3 regions of the Siccibacter colletis genome follow, and region 2 is predicted to be linked to each of the others. Evidence: predicted binding sites of a transcription regulator. Region 2 holds the regulator's gene; each other region holds the start of a gene.
What was found. Region 2 encodes LexA, which represses DNA repair genes until DNA is damaged. Its sites were predicted from a motif close to TNCTGTATGTACATACAGNA; they were not measured.

Region 1 (5,871 bases), 1.3 Mb from region 2:
ATGTGCGACGGCGTTACCCAGGGCCAGGACGGCATGGAGCTGTCGCTGCTCAGCCGGGAAGTGATCGCCATGTCCGCGGCGGTCGGCCTGTCGCACAATATGTTCGACGGCGCGCTCTACCTTGGCGTGTGCGACAAAATCGTCCCGGGCCTGGCAATGGCTGCGTTCTCCTTCGGCCATCTGCCGTCGGTCTTTATCCCCTCCGGCCCAATGGCCAGTGGCCTGCCGAACAAAGAGAAGGTGCGTATCCGCCAGCTCTATGCCGAAGGCAAAGTGGATCGCATGGCGCTGCTGGAGTCGGAAGCCGCTTCCTACCATGCTCCCGGCACCTGTACCTTCTACGGCACCGCCAACACCAACCAGATGGTGGTGGAGTTTATGGGAATGCAGCTGCCCGGCTCGTCGTTCGTTCACCCGGATGCCGAACTGCGCGAAGCGCTGACCTGCGCAGCGGCACGCCAGGTGACGCGCCTCACCGGGAACGGTAATGAGTGGATGCCGATCGGCAAAATGGTCGATGAAAAAGTGGTGGTTAACGGCATTGTCGCCCTGCTGGCCACCGGCGGCTCCACCAACCACACCATGCACCTGGTGGCGATGGCGCGCGCGGCGGGCATCATTATCAACTGGGATGACATTTCCGAGCTGTCGGACGTGGTGCCGCTGATGGCGCGGCTCTATCCCAACGGCCCCGCGGACATCAACCACTTCCAGGCCGCCGGCGGCGTGCCGGTGTTGATCCGCGAGCTGCTCAAGGGCGGGTTACTGCACGAGGACGTCAACACCGTGGCCGGGTTTGGCCTGCGTCGTTATACCCTGGAGCCGTGGCTCAACAACGGCCAGCTCGACTGGCGCGAGGGGGCAGAAGCCTCGCTCGACAGCGAGATTATCGCCACCATTGAAAAACCGTTCTCGCGCCACGGCGGCACCAAAGTGCTGAGCGGCAACCTCGGGCGCGCGGTAATGAAAACTTCGGCGGTGCCGGTGGAGAACCAGATTATTGAAGCCCCGGCGGTGGTATTCGAAAGCCAGCACGACGTGCTGCCCGCCTTTGAAGCGGGTCTGCTGGACCGCGATTGCGTGGTGGTGGTTCGTCATCAGGGGCCAAAAGCGAACGGGATGCCAGAATTACATAAACTCATGCCGCCACTTGGTGTATTATTGGACCGCTGTTTCAAAATTGCGTTAGTTACCGATGGACGACTCTCTGGCGCATCCGGTAAGGTACCTTCCGCTATCCACGTCACGCCTGAAGCCTACGGCGGCGGGATGCTGGCGAAGGTGCGCGACGGCGACCTCATTCGCGTTAACGGGCAGACCGGCGAGCTGACGCTGCTGGTGGACGACGCCGAACTGGCGGCCCGTGAAGCCTTTGTGCCGGATCTGAGCGCGATGCGTGTCGGCACCGGACGTGAGCTGTTTGGCGCGTTACGCGAGAAGTTATCTGGCGCGGAACAGGGCGCAACCTGTATTACTTTTGAATAATTCCCGGCGCAACGATGCGCCGGACACAGATGAATTAATTAAAACTGGCGGGAGTAAATCTGAATGAAAAACTGGAAAACAAGTGCCGAAGCAATCCTTACCTCAGGCCCGGTTGTCCCTGTCATCGTCATTAACAAACTCGAACACGCTGTACCGATGGCAAAAGCGCTGGTCGCTGGCGGCGTGCGCGTGCTGGAAGTGACCCTGCGGACCGAGTGCGCGCTGGAAGCGATTCGCCTGATTGCTAAAGAAGTGCCGGATGCCATCATCGGCGCGGGCACCGTGCTGAACGCGAAGCAGCTGGCAGAGGTCACCGAAGCGGGTGCACAGTTCGCCATCAGTCCGGGCCTCACCGAACCGCTGCTGAAAGCGGCTACCGAAGGCACCATCCCGCTGATCCCTGGCATCAGCACCGTGTCTGAGCTGATGCTGGGCATGGACTACGGTCTGAAAGAGTTCAAATTCTTCCCGGCGGAAGCGAACGGCGGCACCAAAGCGCTGCAGGCTATCGCAGGGCCGTTCTCCCAGGTGCGTTTCTGCCCGACCGGCGGTATCTCCCCGGCTAACTACCGTGATTACCTGGCGCTGAAAAGCGTGCTGTGCATCGGCGGCTCCTGGCTGGTGCCGGCTGACGCGCTGGAAAGCGGCGATTACGATCGCATCACCACCCTGGCGCGTGAAGCGGTCGCTGGCGCGCAGCAGTAATAAAAAAGGCGAGGGCATCTGCCACTCGCCTCAATATCATCAGCCCGGCCATGCAGCCGGGCTTTTTTTATCCCTGCACCACCACGGCCGCGGCAGCCGTTCTGGCGCGCACAACTGCCTCTTCCACGCTGTCGGCGGCGGCGAGGGCCACGCCGAGACGGCGCGTGCCGTTGATCTCCGGCTTGCCGAACAGGCGCAGCTGGACACTAGCACCCAGCGCCTGCTCCAGATTCCCGTACGTCAGGTTATCGCTGGTCAGCTGCGGCAGAATGACGGCGGACGCGGAGGGGCCATACTGACGAATACCGCCGATCGGCAACCCGGTAAAGGCGCGCACGTGCAATGCGAACTCGGAGAGATCCTGTGAAATCAGGGTCACCATGCCGGTATCATGCGGGCGCGGCGACACTTCGCTGAAAATGACTTCATCGCCACAGATAAACAGCTCCACGCCAAACAGGCCGTAGCCACCGAGCGCCAGAACGACTTTTCGCGCCATTTCCTGAGCTCGCGCCAGCGCCAGCTCGCTCATCTGCTGCGGCTGCCAGGACTCGCGATAGTCGCCGTCCTCCTGACGATGGCCCACCGGCGCGCAGAAATGAACGCCATCTACCGCGCTGACGGTGAGCAGGGTGATCTCAAAATCGAAATCGACCACGCCTTCCACGATAACCCGCCCGGCCCCGGCGCGGCCGCCCTGTTGCGCGTATACCCACGCCTGCGCCAGCTGGTCTGCGCGACGGATAAAGCTCTGTCCTTTCCCGGAAGAGCTCATCACCGGTTTTACGATGCAGGGCAGACCGATGGTGTCCACTGCCGCACGAAAGGCGCTTTCGCTGTCGGCAAACTGATAGCTTGAGGTAGGGATCGCCAGCGCTTCAGCCGCGAGACGACGAATGCCTTCCCGGTTCATGGTGAGCTGTGTGGCGCGTGCGGTCGGTACGACGTGCTGCCCGGCCTGCTCCAGCTCCACCAGCATATCGGTCGCGATGGCCTCGATCTCCGGCACGATGTAGTGCGGTTTTTCCTGCTCAACCAGCGCTTTGAGTGCGGCAGCATCAAGCATATTGATGACATGGCTGCGGTGGGCGACGTGCATGGCCGGGGCGTCAGGGTAGCGATCCACGGCAATTACTTCGATGCCCAGGCGCTGACACTCAATCGCGACTTCCTTACCCAGTTCACCCGATCCCAAAAGCATTACCCGCGTAGCTGCGGGGCGCAGCGCCGTACCCAACTTAGCCATAACCCTGTATCCTGATGTGAAAAAAAGACCGGCGCAGTATAAACGAAAACGTTTGCGTTGGCAGTGATTTTACGGTTGCATCACAGGGCGATGAAGGTTTATACTGTATATAAATACAGTGATGCGAGGCTGCAAAATGACCGTTGAAATTAAATATGTAGTTGTCCGCGAAGGTGAGGAAAAGATGTCTTTTGCCAATAAAAAAGATGCTGACGCTTACGACAAAATGCTCGATCTGGCAGAAGTGCTTGGCGACTGGTTACAGGAGAGCCCGCTGAAGCTGGAAGATGACCAGAACGAAGCGCTGGCGATGTGGCTGGCCGAGCAGCGTGACGCCCTGAGCGCGATCATCAAAACCGGCAAGCTGCCGGAGAGCGACGCGTCAGAAAAAGCGGCCCCGGCATCACGTAAAAAGGCCAGCGCTGATGCGCCTTCTGCCGACGTGAAGCCAATCAAAGCGGCATAATCAGACCAGAGACACTGGCGTTACTAAGGTTTTCGGCCATGCTTTTTCTGAACGTACTGACAGGAGAACAGCATGATCAAAACAGGAACGCTATTTATGGGGCTGCTGGCACTGTGCAGCGCCCCGGCTCTGGCCGCGCCCGCTCACGATGTGAGCTTTCCGCGCTGCGAAGGCAGCGATGCCGCAACCATCGCGTCGAGCGTGAAGCGCGACTATCAGCAAAACCGTATCCCGCGCTGGGCTGATGACCAGCGCATTCTCGGCCAGGCCGATCCGGTTGCCTGGGTAAACCCCAAAGAAGTTCGCGGGGAAGACGACACCTGGCAGGTGCCGCTGACGGTACGCGGTAAAAACACCGACATTCAGTACCGGGTCACTATCGACTGCCGCAAAGGCACCGCCCGCTATCAGCACTGAACCCTCAGGCAGCCCCGGCTGCCTGTGTTGTTTCTGCCTCCTGGCGGCGCGACACTGCTTTGCCTGGTCAGCAGGCAATAATTTTCCCTTCCTTGCTCAACCCCGACATTTCTTGACGCTCGGTCACTTACCCTCGGTTAAACATATGCATTAACGGGGAAAAACGATGTCTCAATGGTTGAAACAGCTTCAGTCCGTTCTGGGTCAGGCGAAATCCGCTACCCAGCAGTCCGGCGGCAAAGAACAGGGTTACAGCAAGTACATGCCCGGCGCGTTGGGCGGCCTCGCGGGGCTGCTGGTGGCGAACTCCTCATCGCGTAAGCTATTAACCAAATATGCCGGCAGCGCGCTGCTAATGGGCGGCGGGGCGGTGGCGGGCACCGTACTGTGGAATAAGTACAAAGACAAAGTGCGCGCTGCGCATCAGGATGAACCGGGCTACGGCCAGCATCATTCGCCGCTGGACGTGCGCACTGAGCGCCTGATCCTCGCGCTGGTATTTGCTGCGAAGAGCGACGGGCATATCGACGACCAGGAGCGTCAGGCCATTGAGCAGCAGCTGCGTGAGGCTGGCGTTGAGCAGCAGGGACGGGTGCTGATCCAGCAGGCCATTGAGCAGCCGCTGGATCCAAAACGCATCGCCAGCGGCATTCAGAATGAAGAAGAAGCGCTGGAGGTGTACTTCCTGAGCTGTGCCGCCATCGATATCGATCACTTTATGGAGCGCAGCTACCTCAACGCGCTCGGCGACGAGCTGAAGATCCCGCAGGACGTGCGTACCAGCATCGAGCAGGATCTGAAACAGCAAAAACAGGCGCTGCCGGGGTAATCCTTTCGGCTAAATGTCATGTTTCGCTTGCATCACGCGTGGGTTTTGCCACCCTTACAGGGTGTTAAACGCAAAAGAAAAATGACATGCCACCAAAAGCGAGAAAAATCCCCCATGCGCTCACCGAGCATGGCGACACCCGTATCGACAATTACTTCTGGCTGCGCGACGACACGCGTTCGCAGCCGGAAGTGCTGGAGTATCTGCACCAGGAGAACGATTACGGGCGCGATATCATGACCACGCAGCAGGCGCTGCAGGACCGTTTACTCAAGGAGATGGTTGACCGCATCCCCCAGCGCGACGTCTCCGCCCCCTACGTGAACAACGGGTATCGCTACCGGCACGTGTATGAAACCGGCTGCGAGTATGCGATCTATCAGCGTCAGTCGGTGACGTGTTCAGAATGGGATGACTGGGAGCTGCTGCTGGATTCCAACAAGCGCGCGGCCCACAGTGAGTTCTACACCCTTGGTGGCCTGTCAATTACGCCCGATAACAGCATCATGGCGCTGGCGGAAGATTTCCTCTCCCGCCGCCAGTACGGCCTGCGTTTTCGTAATCTGGAAACCGGAAACTGGTATCCCGAAATGCTGGAGAACGTCTCGCCGAGCTTTGTCTGGGCCAACGACTCCACCACGCTCTATTACGTGCGTAAGCATGCCACCACGCTGCTGCCGTATCAGGTGTGGCGTCATACCATCGGCACGCCGTCGAAGTGGG
Region 2 (5,871 bases):
CTTCAGGAAACCCTTCCAGCACAAACACGAACTCCTCTTCAGCGCTTTCGGCATGAGGATAAGAAGTACGGCGGCCCGGTGGCAGGCGCTCGTGATGGATCCCGAGCCGGGAGAGACCAAGGCTTCGCGCCAGCGGTGCGCCGATGGAAAACCGCTCCGGGCTGTCCGGATAGGCTGAATCGTCTTCCCCTTCGAGTTCGCGCCAGTGGCGGATAAATTCAGGACGTTTCATCATTAACCTCGCGAATGGTTGAGCGGCACCGAGCAGAAGTGCTGTCTCGGAGTTTTATCAGCTTTGTGATAAAGTAACACCCTACTTTTCCCGGAGGTTGCTGATGGATATGACCACATCTCAAAACGTGTTAACGCAGGCCGAAAAGCTCTGTCTGCAGCGTAATGTGCGCCTGACGCCACAGCGCCTTGAAGTGTTGCGTCTGATGACGCTGCAAAAAGGGGCGATCAGCGCTTACGATCTGCTGGATTTGCTGCGCGAGAGCGAACCGCAGGCTAAGCCGCCCACCGTTTATCGTGCGCTGGATTTTCTGCTTGAGCAGGGGTTTGTGCATAAGGTGGAGTCCACCAACAGCTATGTACTGTGTCATCTGATCGATCAGCCGACCCATACTTCAGCAATGTACATATGCGATCGCTGTGGGCAGGTCAAAGAGCAGAGCGCAGATGGGGTAGAAGATATTCTCCAGGCCGTCGCGGCGCGGATGGGCTTTGCCTTACGGCACAATGTGATTGAAGCACACGGGTTGTGTTCTGGCTGTGTTGAAGTGGAAGCCTGCCGCCATCCTGGTGCATGCGACCATGACCATTCAGTGCAGGGAAAAAAGCGCGGGAAGTAGTGAAGGCGTTAAGTGGTACATCCTTGTACCTGGGCTGGGTAGGCCCCGAGGGTCAGCACAATTGAGTTAGCGTGCTTTACCAGCGATAGTTATGACGGGTTTCCCAGTCAGTAACCTGCTTGTCAGCCTCGTCTTTGCTGTTGCCGTAGCGCTCCTGGATCTTACCAACCAGCTGATCGCGCTTACCTTCAATGACAGTCATGTCATCGTCGGTCAATTTACCCCATTGTTCTTTCGCTTTACCTTTGAACTGTTTCCAGTTACCGCCGACTTCGTCTTTATTCATGATAATGTCCTCATCGTTCGGTTTATGAGATTGCGTTTATGAACCGTCCTGACATTCATCTCATTTCCTGCTGGACGTGATAATAATTGTAGACGAGCCTGCGGGAACGGGGCGGTGATTCGGAATATTTAACCATTTTCACTCCCGGGCGCATGAAAAATGACCATGAAAGGGCTGCAAAATCAGGAAGCTGGAGGCTGCTTAAAGCCCGGTAAAGGGATGTAACTGACTATGTAAACCAGCGGTCTTGTTGCCAGAAACGCCGCCACATCCAGCCCAGCGTCACCCCTCGCAGCGCCAGGAAGACGCACAGCGCCAGCCACAAACCATGATTACCCAGCAGCGGAAGTGACAGCAGCGTCAGGGCAAACCCCAGAGCGGCCAGCGCCATGCTGTTACGCATCTCACGGCCACGGGTGGCGCCAATGAACATACCGTCCAGCAAATAACACCAGACACCCACCAGCGGCAGCAGGATTTGCCACGGCAGATAGTGCCCGGCAAGCTGCCGCAGGCTGTCGATGGAGGTCAGCATGGCGACAATGGTGGAACCGAAACAGGCATAGACCAGGGCAAATGCCAGCGCGACAATCCCTGCCTGCCGGCAGGCGGCGCGCCAGACATCAAGCAGCGAGGAGCGATCGCGCGCGCCAAATGCGTGCCCGGAATGCGCTTCCACCGCATAGGCAAAACCGTCGAGCGCATAGGCCGTAAAAGTGAGGAGCGTCATCAGCACAGCATTCACCGCCACCACCTCGCCGCCCAGCCGCGCCCCAAGAACGGTAATGGAACCGAAGCAGAGCTGAAGCAGCAGCGACCGCAGCATAATGTCGCGGTTAAGCGCCAGCAGCTTACGCATATTCCCGCGCCATGCCGCTTTCAACATGGTTACGCTGACACCCCGCAACCGCAGGACTTTCCACGCCATCAGCAGGCCGATAAGGAAGGTGACATATTCGGCGATAACCGTTGAGAGCGCCGCGCCCTGCACGTTCATCTGCATCCCCATCACCAGCCACAGGTCGAGCACGATGTTGAGCAGGTTACCCACTACCAGCAGGATCACCGGTGCACGGGCATACTGCACGCCCAGCAACCACCCGAGCAGCACCAGATTTGCCAGCGAGGCGGGCGCGCTCAGCCAGCGGATCTCAAGAAAGCGGCGCGCCTGAAGCAGCACGTCGTCGCTACCACCGGTGATGTGCAGCGCAAGATTGATAAGCGGGGTACGCAGAAGAAAAATAGCGAAGCCGGCAATAAGCGCCAGCATCAGGGGCTGTACCAGCGCCCGCGCCAGCCCGGCGGGGTCTTTCGCACCGAACGCCTGGGCCGTCAGCCCGGTGGTGCTCATACGCAGGAACAGCAGCAGCATAAACAGGAAGCTGGTTGCCATTGACCCTACCGCCACGCCGCCAAGATAGGCTGCGCTGTCGAGATGACCAATCACCGCCGTATCCACCAGGCCAAGCAGCGGCACGGTGATATTCGAGAAGATCATTGGCAGCGCAAGACGCCACAACGCTTTATCAGTGGAGGAGAAGAACGACATGCTGCCCCGAACTGGTAATGAGGTCAGAAGGCTAACCTCACGGCAACACGCGGCACCATGAGGTTAAAATCAGAGGGAGATTACAGCCACTCGCCGTTGCGGATCACACCCACTGCCAGGCCTTCGATAGTGAAGCTCTGTTCGCGCAGGTCAACCACGATAGGATCGAAGTCGCTGTTTTCAGGCAACAGCTGAACGATGTTGCCCTGTTTTTTGAGACGTTTTACGGTCACTTCATCTTCGATACGCGCCACCACAACCTGGCCGTTACGCGCTTCTTCGGTTTTATGCACCGCCAGCAGATCGCCATCCATAATGCCGATGTCTTTCATCGACATCCCGCTGACACGCAGCAGAAAGTCTGCGCTCGGCTTGAACAGGGACGGGTCAACCTGATAGTGACCTTCGATATGCTGGGAGGCCAGCAGCGGTTCACCCGCCGCAACGCGACCAATCAGCGGCAGCCCTTCAGCTTCTTCAATGAGCAGACGAATGCCGCGCGATGCGCCTGAAACGATCTCAATGACGCCTTTACGCGCCAGCGCTTTCAGGTGCTCTTCCGCCGCGTTCGGGGAACGGAACCCCAAACGCGCTGCAATTTCCGCACGAGTAGGCGGCATGCCGGTCTGGCCGATATGATCCCGAATGAGATCGAACACCTCTTGCTGCCTGGTCGTTAACGCTTTCATTCCGCCCCCTGGGTGTATATACAGTTATGCTGTGAGTATATACAGTCAAAGGCGACTTTGGAACCACAAAATGCGCAAAAAACCAGACACACGGCCCGTTCTGGAAAGGTTATCGCAAATGCTGCCAAAGTAGCGTGCCCCAGGTGATAAGAGCGGTGATGATAGACAGCAGTACCGCACCGGACCCCATATCTTTGGCACGCCCGGAAAGCTCGTGGAATTCCGGCCCGATTCGGTCCACTACCGCCTCAATGGCGCTATTAAGGATTTCGACAATCATGACCAGCAAAACGGAACCGATCAGCAGAACGCGCGTGATGGCATCAACATCCAGCCAGCATGCAATCGCAATTGCCACAACTGCCGCGACGGCCTCCTGGCGGAAGGCGGCTTCATTTTTCCAGGCTGCGCGATACCCTTTCCAGGAGTAGCCTGCAGCTTTGATAATACGGGTTAACCCGGTGGTGTTATTCGCCATGAAAAGAAACCTTTTTGAATTCTGAGCGTCAATGCTTTTACGTCGCCTTCAGCGCAGCACAGAAATTCCCAACGGATTCTGATATTCTTGCGGCGCGATTGCATTATTAACCAGAGGCTTTACATCGTTTATGTCCGGTTGGCCACGAATTTACTACAAATTACTGAATTTACCATTAAGTGTCCTGGTAAAGACCAAGTCTATTCCGGCAGACCCCTGCGCCGAATTAGGGCTGGATACCTCTCGCCCTATTATGTATGTGCTGCCCTATAACTCTAAGGCAGATTTGCTGGCGCTGCGCGAACAATGCCTGGCGCATGATTTACCCGACCCGCTTGAACCGCTGGAAATCGACGGCGCTATTCTGCCGCGCTACGTGTTCATTCACAGCGGGCCGCGCGTGTTCACCTATTACACGCCGAAAGAAGAGTCTATTAAGCTCTTCCACGACTATCTGGATTTACACCGCAGCAACCCGAATCTCGATGTGCAGATGGTGCCGGTTTCGGTGATGTTTGGCCGCTCTCCGGGCCGCGAAAAGGGTGAGGTTAACCCGCCGCTGCGCATGCTGAACGGCATTCAGAAGTTCGTCGCTATCTCCTGGCTGGGGCGCGACAGCTTTGTGCGCTTCTCGCCGCCGGTTTCGCTGCGCCGCATGGCCACCGAGCACGGCACCGATAAAATTATCGCGCAAAAGCTGGCGCGCGTGGCGCGTATGCACTTTGCCCGCCAGCGTCTGGCCACCGTTGGCCCCCGCCTGCCGGTGCGTCAGGATCTGTTCAATAAGCTGCTGGCGTCAAAAGCGATTGCCCGTGCGGTAGAGGACGAAGCGCGTACCAAAAAGATCTCCCATGAAAAGGCGCAGCAGAATGCCGTCGCGCTGATGGAAGAGATCGCGGCTGACTTCTCCTATGAAGCTATTCGCGTGAGCGATCGCGTGCTGGGCTTTACCTGGAACCGTCTCTATCAGGGCATCAACGTTCATAACGCTGAGCGCGTACGTCAGCTGGCCCACGACGGTCACGAGATCGTCTATGTGCCCTGCCACCGCAGCCATATGGACTATCTGCTGCTCTCTTACGTGCTCTATCACCAGGGGCTGGTACCGCCACACATTGCTGCGGGCATCAACCTGAATTTCTGGCCCGCTGGCCCGATTTTCCGCCGTCTGGGCGCGTTCTTTATCCGTCGTACTTTTAAAGGCAACAAGCTCTATTCCACGGTGTTCCGTGAGTACCTCGGCGAACTGTTCAGCCGCGGCTACTCGGTTGAGTATTTCGTGGAAGGCGGACGCTCCCGTACCGGTCGCCTACTGGATCCGAAAACCGGCACGCTTTCGATGACCATTCAGGCGATGCTGCGCGGCGGCACGCGTCCGATTACGCTGGTGCCGATTTACATCGGCTACGAGCACGTCATGGAAGTGGGCACCTATGCCAAAGAGCTGCGCGGCGCTACGAAAGAGAAAGAGAGCCTGCTGCAGATGGTGCGCGGGCTGAGCAAGCTGCGCAATCTCGGCCAGGGCTATGTCAACTTCGGCGAGCCGATGTCGCTGACCTCATGGCTGAATGATAACGTGCCGGAGTGGCGCGAATCGGTTGACCCGATCGAAGCGATACGTCCGGCGTGGCTGACGCCAACCGTCAACGGCATTGCCAGTGAACTGATGGTGCGCATCAACAACGCCGGTGCGGCTAACGCCATGAACCTCTGCTGCACAGCCCTGCTTGCGTCACGCCAGCGTTCGCTGACCCGCGAACAGCTTACCGAGCAGCTGAACTGCTATCTCAGCCTGCTGCGTAACGTGCCGTATGCCGCGGACGCGACCGTGCCTGCTGCCACCGCCGATGAGCTTATCGATCACGCGCTGCAGATGAACAAGTTCGAAGTTGAGAAAGATACCATCGGCGACATCATCATCCTGCCGCGCGAGCAGGCAGTGCTGATGACGTACTACCGTAACAACATTCTGCACATGCTGGTGCTGCCATCGCTGATTGCCGCGATTGTTACCCAGC
Region 3 (5,871 bases), 1.6 Mb from region 2:
TCAGCAGCCAGACCGCCAGCAGGATCGGGATCACTGACGAGGCGTAGGAAACGGGCGCAACCGGCAGGCCGAAGAAGGCGATGGGGTCGCCGGCGGCGAACAGTGTGGTCAGGTTGGGGTGAAACAGCGCTGCGGCCATCGCCACCGCCACGTAGGGGTTAGCACCAAATTTGTGACCGGCGCTGAAGGCCAGCACCAGCGGCATAAAGAAAAACACGCCGTCGCTGATGGCCGCCAGGATCTGGTAGCTCTGGTTGCTGACATCGAGCCAGTTGAGGGCCACCAGCAGCGAGAGCACCCCCTTGAGGATACCTGCGCCGGCAATGGCGGGAATGATGGGGGAAAAGATGCCGGACAGCCCCTCCAGCACCACCGACACCGGGTTGCGGCGTTTGCGCGGCGCGTCGTCCGCAGGGGCGGGTGCTGCCTCGCGCAGGTGGGGAAGCTGGTCAAGGATCGCGTCGCACAGCGGGGCCACCTCGTTACCGATGATCAGCTGATACTGATCGCCGGAGATGTTGACCCCCATGACGCCATCGGTGTTGTCGAGCGCAGCCCGATCCGCCAGGCTCATGTCGCGCAGCTCAAAGCGCAGCCGGGTAATGCAGTGGAACAGCGAGACGATATTTTCGGCCCCGCCAATGCGCGTAATAATCTGCTGCGCGGTATGGGAATAGTGCATGGTCATTCCTCCAGATCCACGGCGAAATAACGCCGTGTTAAACAATCGCCGGGTCTGCCGGTCGTCTTGCTTCCTCTGGGGTTTGCCTGATTGAACAGTAACAAGCCTGAACGGAATTAGTGGGATTACTCCCGGGTATTACGCCCCGGTATCTGCGGGCGTCATTCTTTTAATCACGTTATCGATATGCACCGTCAGATATAATTTCTCCGACTGGCTCATCGCGTGGTGATAATTCTTCTGCACAAAATCATTAATGGCCTCAACGCAGGCGACGGTTTTTTTATAGCGCTGCTGCACCATCGCAAACAGTTCCGCATCGTCATTATCGACAATCTCGCCTTCTACTACCCGTTGAGCAAAAAATTTCAGGTGGGTAATAAAACGCTGGTAATTCAGGCTCTCCTCATCCGGCTTAACCCGAAACCAGTATTTGACGATGTTCTGCACCTGATAAATAAGCTGGGTGATCTGGCCGGTTTTCGCCGTGGTGGTGCTCAGCCCGGCGTTAACGATATGCAGCGCGATACTGCAGGCCTCAGCATCCGGTAATAGCGTGCCGGTGCGGGCGGCTATCAGCGCCAGTGCCTGCTGGCCGACGCCATATTCTGCCTGATAAAAATGGCGCACTTCCCACTGCAACGGATTATGCAGCGTCAACGCGTCATGACTGCGTTGCAGGGCGTAATGCAAATGATCGCTCAGGCTGATATACAGCCCTTCACTTAATTTATGCGGCAGGGCAGAGCGCGCCAGCGCCACGATATCATCGGTGAGCTGCAATATTTCCAGCGGTATTTCATCTGCCAGCGCTTTAAACCGGGCCGATATTTTGTCGTCGTGCAGGCGAAACGTTTTCTCTATTTTCGCCATATTAACCTGTTCTCCCGCCGAGGCTGAAAAACCTAATCCGCGCCCGGTGAGGATCAGCTCCTGACCCTGTTCATCCACCACGCTGACGACATTGTTATTAAGGATTTGCTTAATGAACATCGACGGCTCCTGAAAACAAAACGGGCAAAACATAAATACAGATTACGGAAAGTCTCCCGCAAGCTGCATTCAGGTTTTGCCCGCCGAACGGTAACAAGTTAATGCACTGATAAAAAACCTAACACTCGTCTGATAATCGGTCAACGCAGGGGACGCGGAAAGAATATATTTACCTCTGAAATGTGATCAGCTCTGCGAATTAATGCGCTCAATGTTTTCGCCGCGCCGTGCTAAAAAAAGGTCAACCTGCGGGCTAAAAAATGCCACAATAGTGGCTGTTTATACAGTATCTCAGGTTTCCCGATGGCCCTTTTGAGCGCGCATAAAGCGCAAATTGCCGCCTGGTACAAGGCGCTGCAACAGCAGATCCCCGATTTTATCCCCCGCGCGCCGCAGCGGCAGATGATTGCTGAAGTGGCGAAAACGCTGGCCGGGGATGAAGGGCGGCATCTGGCGATCGAAGCGCCTACCGGCGTCGGTAAAACCCTCTCCTATCTGATCCCCGGCATCGCCATTGCCCGGGACGAGCAGAAAACCTTGGTGGTGAGCACCGCTAACGTGGCGTTGCAGGACCAGATCTTCAGCAAGGATTTACCCCTGCTGCGCAAGATTATCCCGGACCTGAAGTTCACCGCCGCTTTCGGACGCGGGCGCTACGTCTGCCCGCGCAACCTCGCTGCGCTCTCCACCGACAGCCTGGCGCAGGGCGATCTGCTGGCATTTCTTGATGACGAGCTGACGCCGAACAGCAAAGAAGAGCAGCAGCGCTGCGCAAAGCTGAAAGCCGATCTCGACAGCTATAAGTGGGACGGCCTGCGCGATCACACCGATCAGGCGATCGACGACAAGCTGTGGATGCGGCTCAGCACCGATAAAGCGAGCTGCCTGAACCGCAACTGCCACTACTATCGCGAATGCCCGTTTTTCGTGGCGCGGCGTGAAATCCAGGAGGCGGAAGTGGTGGTGGCCAACCACGCGCTGGTGATGGCGGCGCTGGAGAGCGAAGCGGTGCTGCCGGAGCCGAAAAACCTGCTGCTGGTGCTGGATGAAGGGCATCACGTCCCGGACGTGGCGCGCGATGCGCTGGAGATGAGCGCCGAGATCACCGCTCCCTGGGCGCGGCTGCAGCTCGATCTGTTTGCGAAACTGGTGGCGACCTGCGTGGAGCAGTTCCGCCCGAAAACCCTGCCGCCGCTGGCGAATCCCGAGCGGCTGAACGCGCACTGCGAGGAGCTGGCCGAACTTATCGGCTCCCTGAACAGTATTCTGGGCCTTTATCTGCCGGCGGGCAGCGAGGCGGAGTACCGGTTTGCGATGGGCGAACTGCCGGCTGAGATCATGGAGATTTGCCAGCGGCTGGCGAAGCTTACCGAATCGCTGCGCGGCCTGGCGGAGCTGTTCCTCAACGATCTCAGCGAGAAGACCGGCAGCCACGATATTGTGCGTCTGCACCGGGTGCTGCTGCAGATGAACCGCGCCCTCGGCCACTTCGAGGCGCAGAGCAAGCTCTGGCGGCTGGCCTCGCTGGCCCAGGCGTCCGGTGCGCCGGTGTCGAAGTGGGTGACCCGCGAGCTGCGCGACGGCCAGCTGCATATGTGGTTCCACTGCGTCGGCATTCGCGTTGCCGACCAGCTGGAAAAGCTGCTCTGGCGCAGCGTGCCGCATGTGGTGGTCACCTCCGCGACCCTGCGCTCGCTCAACAGTTTTTCACGTCTGCAGGAGATGAGCGGCCTGCGCGAGAAGGCGGGCGACCGCTTTATCAGCCTTGATTCGCCGTTTAATCATGTCGATCAGGGGCGGATTGTCATTCCCCGTATGCGCTACGAACCGCTGCTGGAGCACGAAGCGCACCATATTGCCGAAATGGCGGCCTTCTTCCGCCAGGAAGTCGAAAAAGGCGAGCACAAAGGGATGCTGGTGCTGTTTGCCAGCGGGCGCGCCATGCAGCAGTTTCTCACCCACGTGACCGACCTGCGCCTGATGCTGCTGGTGCAGGGCGATCAGCCGCGTTACCGGCTGGTAGAGCTGCACCGCAAGCGCGTGCAGGGCGGTGAGCGCAGCGTGCTGGTGGGGCTACAGTCCTTTGCTGAAGGGCTGGATCTGAAAGGCGAGCTGCTCACCCAGGTGCATATCCATAAAATTGCCTTCCCGCCGGTGGACAGCCCGGTGGTGATCACCGAAGGGGAGTGGCTGAAAAGCCTTAACCGCTATCCGTTTGAAGTACAGAGCCTGCCGAGCGCCTCCTTCAATCTTATCCAGCAGGTAGGGCGGCTTATCCGCAGCCACGAATGCTGGGGCGAGGTGATCATTTATGACAAGCGCCTGTTTACCAAAGGCTACGGGCAGCGCCTGCTGAACGCGCTGCCGGTATTTCCTGTTTCCCAGCCTGAGGCACCAGACGTTATAGTGAAGGCTGAGCCAAAAAAAGCAGCGCGCCGCCCTCGTCGGCGCTGAATACGCAAACAGCACGACGTAAGGAGTGACGGATGGATTACCGCTCAATCATTAAAGAAATCGGCCGCGGCAAGAACCATGCCCGGGATCTGGATATCGACACAGCGCGCGCGCTCTATACCCATATGCTGAACGGCGAGGTGCCGGAGCTGGAGCTGGGCGGCGTGCTGATTGCGCTGCGCATCAAAGGGGAAGGGGAAGCAGAGCTGCGCGGCTTTTACGAGGCGATGCAGCAGCAGACCGTGCGCCTGACGCCGCCGCCGGGCAAACCGATGCCGATCGTCATTCCCACCTACAACGGAGCGCGTAAGCAGGCCAACCTGACGCCGCTGCTGGCGCTGTTGCTCAACCGCCTCGGTTTTCCGGTGCTGGTGCACGGGGTCAGCCATGACGGCACCCGGGTGATCAGCGAAACCGTATTCACGCTGATGGGCATCCACCCGACGCTGCACGCCGGTCAGGCGCAGGCCCAGCTGGAGGGCCATCATCCGGTCTATATGCCGGTCAGCGCGCTCTGCCCGCCGCTGGAGCAGCAACTCGATCTGCGCTGGCGGATGGGCGTACGTAACAGTGCGCATACCCTGGCCAAGCTGGCAACGCCGTTTGCCGAGGACGCCGCGCTGCGTCTCTCCAGCGTTTCGCACCCGGAGTACGTGACCAAAGTGGGCGGCTTCTTCCAGACCATCGGCGGGCGAGCGCTGCTGATGCACGGCACGGAGGGGGAGGTATACGCCAACCCGCAGCGCTGCCCGCAAATCAATCTGATTGATGAGCAGGGCATACGCGTGCTGTATGAGCGTCAGGCCGAGGCGGCACCCACCACCGTGCTACCGGCGTCAAAAGAGGCTGACGTCACGGCGCGCTGGACCGAACGCTGCCTTACCGGGCGCGAACCGCTGCCGGTGTCGCTGAAAATCGAGCTGGCCTGCTGCCTGGTGGCAACGGGGCGGGCGACGACGCTTGAAGACGCGCTGGAGCAGGTGGCGCAGACGTACTGAGCAGAGACGAAAAAAAGCCCGCGTGGCAGCGGGCAAAAATGAGGGTCAATCTAAATAAAGCAGAGTCAGAGAGGGTAAGGCATAAATCAGTTGTAGATCACCGCGGTGCCGCTCACTTTGTTGTGGCTCATCGCTGAAGTGATGCTGTAGGCTTTGGCGCCTGCTGCGTCGGCTTTGGCAGCCAGTTCCGCTTCCAGACCTTCCAGGGTGCTTGCGCCCTGCGCCGATACCACACCCACTTTGTTCAGGTTCTGCGCATCAGCGTTGCTGATGAGGTCGGCTGCGCTGGCAGCAAAAGAGAACGCAGACAGTGTGAGAGCGGCAATAGCATATTTAACGGTTTTCATGGGTGTAATCTCGCAGGTTATTCTGTTTGGGTGACGTTGTTCCGTCGATGTGATTATTGTCACACTCCTGAGCAGAATATAAAATCGAGAAGAATTGACAGCCTTATTCTAAAAATTTGAATGAAATATAAGAAATTGAAAATCAACGGTAAAAGCGTTACCCGCTACGCTTCTTTACCGGAGCTTACGTCGGCCAGTGGGAAGGGCACAATCGGACACGCTGAACCGAAAAAATCGTGCGCAAGGGAGAAAACGCAGCACAACGTGCTGCGTTAGCGGAGCTGGCTGTCTTTCGAGCCGCGGCGGTTGTAGGGGGAGAAGCGGGCGCGGTGCGCATCCTCTTTTTGCTGGCAGTTAACGCACAGGTGTACGCCGGGTATCGCCTTGCGACGCGCCT

Region 1: KFZ77_RS11655 (YebG family protein) is a predicted target of LexA. The motif match lies at 3,538-3,557, and genes of this name have one in related genera.
Region 3: dinG (ATP-dependent DNA helicase DinG) is a predicted target of LexA. The motif match lies at 1,945-1,964, and genes of this name have one in related genera.

Annotation. Positions count from the first base shown of each region.
Region 1 covers NZ_CP074352.1:2,398,676-2,404,546, reverse strand. Annotated here, with positions in the region: gene edd (phosphogluconate dehydratase) at 1-1,485, shown strand, start outside; gene KFZ77_RS11665 (bifunctional 4-hydroxy-2-oxoglutarate aldolase/2-dehydro-3-deoxy-phosphogluconate aldolase) at 1,549-2,190, shown strand; gene purT (formate-dependent phosphoribosylglycinamide formyltransferase) at 2,258-3,436, opposite strand; gene KFZ77_RS11655 (YebG family protein) at 3,573-3,902, shown strand; gene yebF (protein YebF) at 3,978-4,319, shown strand; gene KFZ77_RS11645 (tellurite resistance TerB family protein) at 4,486-5,148, shown strand; gene ptrB (oligopeptidase B) at 5,235-5,871, shown strand, end outside.
Region 2 covers NZ_CP074352.1:3,702,047-3,707,917, forward strand. Annotated here, with positions in the region: gene KFZ77_RS17715 (cupin domain-containing protein) at 1-232, opposite strand, end outside; gene zur (zinc uptake transcriptional repressor Zur) at 336-851, shown strand; gene KFZ77_RS17725 (CsbD family protein) at 928-1,137, opposite strand; gene dinF (MATE family efflux transporter DinF) at 1,367-2,686, opposite strand; gene lexA (transcriptional repressor LexA) at 2,767-3,375, opposite strand; gene KFZ77_RS17740 (diacylglycerol kinase) at 3,485-3,853, opposite strand; gene plsB (glycerol-3-phosphate 1-O-acyltransferase PlsB) at 3,984-5,871, shown strand, end outside.
Region 3 covers NZ_CP074352.1:1,255,096-1,260,966, forward strand. Annotated here, with positions in the region: gene KFZ77_RS06060 (beta-glucoside-specific PTS transporter subunit IIABC) at 1-682, opposite strand, end outside; gene licT (BglG family transcription antiterminator LicT) at 821-1,675, opposite strand; gene dinG (ATP-dependent DNA helicase DinG) at 1,979-4,129, shown strand; gene ybiB (DNA-binding protein YbiB) at 4,162-5,127, shown strand; gene ybiJ (DUF1471 family protein YbiJ) at 5,214-5,474, opposite strand; gene KFZ77_RS06085 (DksA/TraR family C4-type zinc finger protein) at 5,747-5,871, opposite strand, start outside.